2 regions of the Bacillus sp. Hm123 genome follow, and region 1 is predicted to be linked to the other one. Evidence: riboswitches for the same ligand, from Rfam matches in the RefSeq annotation. Region 1 holds a riboswitch; the other holds the start of a gene.

The links. A riboswitch is a leader RNA that binds a small molecule or an ion and turns the genes downstream of it on or off. The one in region 1 is predicted to bind thiamine pyrophosphate.
Region 2: it holds a riboswitch for thiamine pyrophosphate, as region 1 does, so the genes downstream of both, ACSVDJ_RS01775 (thiazole synthase) here and thiC (phosphomethylpyrimidine synthase ThiC) in region 1, are expected to answer to the same signal.

The regions. Positions count from the first base shown of each region.
Region 1 is NZ_CM200277.1:1,591,897-1,595,024, reverse strand. Features, by position in the region: gene ACSVDJ_RS08165 (PAS domain S-box protein) at 1-751, opposite strand, end outside; gene ACSVDJ_RS08160 (GNAT family N-acetyltransferase) at 771-1,337, opposite strand; TPP riboswitch at 1,440-1,555, shown strand; gene thiC (phosphomethylpyrimidine synthase ThiC) at 1,679-3,128, shown strand, end outside.
Region 2 is NZ_CM200277.1:304,765-307,892, forward strand. Features, by position in the region: gene bioF (8-amino-7-oxononanoate synthase) at 1-34, shown strand, start outside; gene ACSVDJ_RS01770 (cytochrome P450) at 53-1,252, shown strand; TPP riboswitch at 1,321-1,418, shown strand; gene ACSVDJ_RS01775 (thiazole synthase) at 1,633-2,397, shown strand; gene thiH (2-iminoacetate synthase ThiH) at 2,413-3,128, shown strand, end outside.

The DNA of each region.
Region 1 (3,128 bases):
ATCCATCTTTCTTTTGACGAATTGTTTTATAATTACGGACCCTACTACCTAATTGAAGTATTTCCGAGAATATTGTGCGTTCCCCTCTCAAATGATGAGGAATAGTTGGCAGTTCTGTCCCTAGCAATTCATCTAAACTCCATCCATAAACCTTCGCAAACGCCTCATTTACATTTATAATTTTTCCTTCATGATTTAAAATATAGACGGGATCATTAGTAGTGGACAAAAATGCCTCACACCACCCTAAACAACTAGTAGTTTCCTTTTTCCCAATTAAATAAAACAGCATATAGTGCGGATCGTACATAATGCTCCATTTACAGATGACCAAAGCGCCATTTTTATGCCTAGTTTTTTCAGTAGTCACAATAGAATTTGAACTCTCTATCGTTCGTTTTATCAGTTCAATTACTTCTTTATATGATTTACTGCTCCAAATATCAAATATTGAAATCGTTTCCTCTTTTGGATCTAATCCTATCACGTTAATAAATACAGGATTCCCCTTCAAAATAACACCTTTTAAATTCATTGAACAAACTAGATCCGAGCTGTTTTCCCAAAACCATTCTATATGTCTATCATTAATCGTATTCATTATCGCTTTATTGTTCACCAAAAATCCTCTCCCCCTTTCTACTATGTCGAAATATTCATATTTTTTCAGCAAAAACCGTTCAACAAATGATGAGTTTTTCCGACAATAATTTAGGTAAGAAAAAGAATTTCGTCTTAAAAAATTTTGCATCTAAAAAGAAATAATACCTTTATTCATTTGTTATCCGTGCATAGATACACGTATCTCTAATTTGACTACCATCAGCAGATAATTGATCATTTCTTAGTATGCCTTCAAGAGCAAAACCTAATTTCTCTGCAATAGCACGACTCCTTTGATTATCAGGATCACACCTGATTTCCACTCGGTTAGCTGTTAACTGCTCAAAGGCAAAGCTAGTAATCGCCTGCACCGCTTCTGTCATATAACCATAGCCAGAAAATTTACTATCTAACCAATAGCCGATTTCAAATTTACGAATTTTCCAATCCATCCGATGCAAACCGGAAGATCCGATAAATTCTCCTGTCTCTTTATGAAAAATATGTAGCCTTAAATCCTCACGCGTCATAAATTTGGCATAAGCTTCTCGGACATTCGCTTCTGCTCCCTCAAGTGATTGTTCATAATGAACAAATGGAAGCCATGGTTTCAGTTCATTCAACGAGGACTGGATTGCCTTATACACAGCTACCCCATCTCCCGGTAAAGGCATGCGAATATGCAATCTTTCAGTGAAAATTTCTGTTGGAAAATCAATTAATAGTGGATTCAATCAAAACACCTCCGAATATTACAGAACATTATAACAGTTAATTAGATTTTTTTGTTTACACTCTAACTAAATTAGTATAAAGTGGAAGAGTGAATTGAATATTTTTCAAACTAGGGGTGTCCAGCAAGCTTGGGCTGAGAGAGAAGCGCAACGAAGTTTCTTAACCCTCAGGACCTGATCTGGTTCATACCAGCGTGGGGAAGTTTATATCTGTTTATTAGCGTATTTTTTATGCTACTTAACTGATCATTAACCGGGTCCGTATGTTTATATGGCTCGGTTTTTTTCATGCAATGGTAGAATCGGGTTTCGTCCTTTCATTGACAAAGGAGGAAAAAACAATGAAAGAACAAAGACCAGATGAAAAACTGAATTTAGTCCGTAATTTTCCAAACAGTAAAAAAGTGTATGTAGAGGGTTCTAGAGCGGATATAAAGGTGCCTTTTCGCGAAATTGAACTGTCTCCTACCATCACCTCTTTACATGAAGAGCCAAACGCTCCTCTTCGTGTATATGATACGAGCGGCTATTATACGGATGATCAAGTAGACATTGATATTGAAAATGGACTACGAACCGTTCGTCATCAATGGATACATGAGCGTGGGGACACAGAAGAATATACAGGTCGTACGATCCGCCCTGAAGACAATGGGTATAAAAAGAAACCAGTGAATGAGGAGCTCGTTTTTCAAGGGTTAAAAAGACAACCTCTAAAAGCAAAGAAAGGGCGAAATGTGACTCAGCTTCATTACGCTCGTCAAGGAATCATTACACCGGAAATGGAATTCATCGCCATAAGAGAAGGAATGGATGCCGAATTTGTTCGCAAAGAAGTAGCAGAAGGTCGGGCGGTTATTCCCGCTAACATTAATCACCCTGAAAGTGAACCGATGATTATCGGTCGCGCCTTTCATGTGAAAATTAATGCCAATATCGGGAATTCAGCCGTTACTTCTTCGATTTATGAAGAAGTCGAAAAGATGACATGGGCGATTCGTTGGGGCTCCGATACGATGATGGATCTCTCTACCGGAAAAAACATTCACACGACAAGAGAATGGATCATTCGTAATTGTCCTGTTCCTGTTGGTACCGTTCCGATCTATCAGGCGCTAGAAAAAGTGAATGGTGTTGCCGAAGACTTAACTTGGGAAGTGTTCCGCGATACGTTAATTGAGCAAGCAGAACAAGGCGTTGATTACTTTACGATTCATGCCGGTGTTCGCCTTCCGTACATTCCGCTGACAGCTAAACGAATGACAGGCATCGTTTCGCGCGGAGGCTCGATTATGGCTCAATGGTGTCTCGCTCACCATCAAGAAAACTTTTTATATACGCATTTTGAAGAAATCTGTGAAATTATGAAAACGTATGATGTTGCTTTTTCACTAGGAGATGGATTGCGCCCTGGCTCGATTGCAGACGCCAATGATGAATCACAATTTGCTGAATTAGAAACGTTAGGAGAATTAACGAAAATCGCTTGGAAACATGATGTACAAGTGATGATCGAAGGCCCGGGACATGTGCCGATGCATAAAATTAAAGAAAACATGGATAAGCAATTAGATATATGCATGGAAGCTCCTTTTTACACGCTTGGTCCTTTAACAACCGATATCGCACCAGGGTATGATCATATCACCTCTGCCATCGGAGCAGCGATGATTGCTTCCTATGGAACGGCGATGCTTTGTTACGTCACACCGAAAGAACATTTAGGGCTTCCGAATAAAGAAGATGTGCGTGAAGGAGTCATTGCCTATAAAATTGCCGCCCACGCAGCCG
Region 2 (3,128 bases), 1.3 Mb from region 1:
TCATCTCATTGGAAAAGAGTTATGCGTCATTTAATCAATTGGAGGGTCAAATATGGCAAATGATGTACTCGTTTCACCCGCAATTTTAGCTTTGCCTCAGTCAATAGAAAATCCATACCCCATTTATAATGAGCTACGATCACAGAGCCCTATAATGAAAGGAGTGGCTCTTAAACAACCAGGGTGGTATGTGACTGGATATGAAGAGGCGATAACGATATTGAAAGAAGGTCGCTTTGAAAATCGAATTCCGTTGCCTCAAACAACGAAAAAATTTGAACAGCTAAAAAACGTTCAAAACGATATGATGCTTTTTAAAAATAATCAAGATCATCGGCGGTTACGCTTGTTAATCAGCCAATTTTTCACGCCGACTGCACTGACTGATTTATGTCCTTACATAGAACAAACAACTCATGACTTACTAGATGAGGTGCAGGATCAAAAGCGAATGGATATCATTACGGATTTTGCGTTTCCGTTAGCTAGTTTGATTATTGCCAAAATCATCGGGATACCTAAAGAAGAACGCGATCAATTTAGAGGTTGGGCGATTCGTTTAATTGAATCGATTGACTTTACACGCTCAAGAAAGACGTTAGTTCACGGAAATGAGACGATGAAGAGCTTGATCGATTACTTTAATATTCTTATTCAAGCAAGAAGAGAAATGCCTCGGAAGGACTTAATTAGTCAGTTGCTAGAGGCAGAACAGGATCATAAATTGTCAGATGAAGAGATACTTTCTGCTTGTATTTTACTCGTCATTGCTGGGCATGAGACAACCGTCAATCTCATTAGTAATTCCGTTCTAGCTTTACTACAAAATCGTGAGCAGCTCCTGCTGTTAAAGAAACATCCATCGCTCATTACATCCGCTGTTGAAGAATTTCTGCGTTATGAAAGCCCGACACAAATGGTCGCTCGGGTGGCTGTGGAAGACATCAACATATATAATGTTTGCATTAAAAAAGGCGAGCAAGTATACGTTTTAATCGGAGCGGCGAATCGTGATCCGAGAACATTCACGAATCCTAATGCATTAGATATTACTCGCAACCCTAATCCTCACCTTGCATTCGGAAATGGCTCGCACTTCTGTATCGGTGCAATGTTAGCGAAATTAGAAGCACAAATGGCGATTCAGCCGCTCATCCAACGATTTGAAAACCTTCAATTAGAGACAGAACAACTGCAATGGAGAAGGTTAATTGGTTTTAGGGCATTAAATCAATTGATCGTTACATGGTAGCTGATGTGCAAAAAGGCTCTTAACAAAAGCCACTATGAGCGTTATACTATTAATAATTGAATATTACAAATGAAAGCTAGGGGTGCCGTTATGGCTGAGAGGATTGAATCCAACTCTTGAACCTGATTTGGTTAATACCAACGGAGGGAAGCTTACTTTTTTATGCTTATTTTTTGTATGCGTAGAAACTGAGCCTGCCGTTGTGGCAGGCTCTTTTTTTGAGGAAAAAGCTAAGCTTTGCCCCGCGCCTTTCGCTTTTAATAGTGTCTAGCTACAGGCGTTATCGGCTCGAGGTCAAAAGCCAATCTGTCCAAAAGGTTAAAGAGCAACCTTTCAGCCAGCTCGTCTTTTGCTTTTAATTCAAAAAGGGAGAGAAGAACATGGATGAATTGTTTATTGGTGGAAAGAAGTTAACGAATCGATTGTTTACAGGCACAGGTAAATTTGCTGATCACGCGGTGATGAGACAAGCCTTTGAGCAGTCAGGTACGGAAGTGGTTACGGTTGCTTTAAGAAGAGTGGATTTGGGTGCAGGGCAAGAAAATATTTTGCATGATATTCCAAAGGGAGTCACATTGCTTCCTAATACCTCTGGTGCGAGAACGGCGGAGGAAGCGGTCAGAATCGCTCGTTTAGCTCAAGCGGCAGGGATGGGCAATTGGATTAAAATCGAAGTGATTTCCGATCAAAAGTATTTGTTGCCGGACAATGAAGAAACGATCAAAGCGACAGAGATATTGGCGAAGGAAGGGTTCGTTGTACTTCCTTATGTTAATCCAGATTTGATGACGGCGAAAAAGTTAGCCGATGCTGGTGCAGCCGCTGTCATGCCTCTTGGTTCACCGATTGGCTCGAACAGAGGAATTAAGATGAAGGAAATGATTCGAATTTTGATTGAGGAGAAAACATTGCCAATCATTGTGGATGCTGGAATTGGCCGACCGTCTGAAGCGGCTGAGGCGATGGAGATGGGGGCAGATGCTGTACTAGTCAATACAGCGATTGCGACGGCGAATGATCCGGTCAATATGGCAGTCGCCTTTCACTTAGCTGTCCAAGCTGGAAGAAAAGCATATTTGGCGGGATTAGGGCCTGTTTCTCAACAAGCGCATGCTTCTTCACCGTTAACTGGATTTTTAAATTAAAAAAGGGGGGGCATCATGAGTTTTTACGATCTATATAACGATATTAAACATGAGCCGTACGACCAATTATTTGAACGTATGACACTAGTAGATGTCGATCGAGCCTTATCAAAGTCAACTCTTGATCAGTATGATTTATTGGCTTTATTATCACCAGTTGCTGGGTATCGATTAGAGGAAATGGCTCAGAAAGCCCATCAGCTAACAACTCAGCATTTTGGAAAAGTGATTGTGCTATTTGCACCGCTTTATTTAACCGATTACTGCGTCAATAAATGCACGTATTGTAGCTTTAGCTTTGATAATGACTTTCCAAGAAGAAAATTAACGGCTTTAGAAATCGATCAAGAGGCAAAAGCGTTAAAAGAAATGGGCATTCAGCATGTGATTTTGCTAACAGGAGAATCACGCATTCATTCGTCCGTGGATTACTTAATCGAAGGCGCGCAAATATTGAAGGAGCACGCCGCTTCGATTTCGATTGAAGTACAGCCGCTCGATACGACAGAATACGAACGATTATTTCAAGCAGGAATCGACGGACTGACGGTCTTTCAAGAAGTATATAATGAAGAGATTTACAAACAGCTTCATGTGAAAGGGCCGAAAAGAAATTACCAATATCGCCTCGATGCCCCGGAGAGAGGATGCCAGGCAGGCATGCGTTCCGTCAATATCGGCGCATTATTAGGGCTGGATGATTGGAGAAAAGAGTCTTATTTCACCGCTCT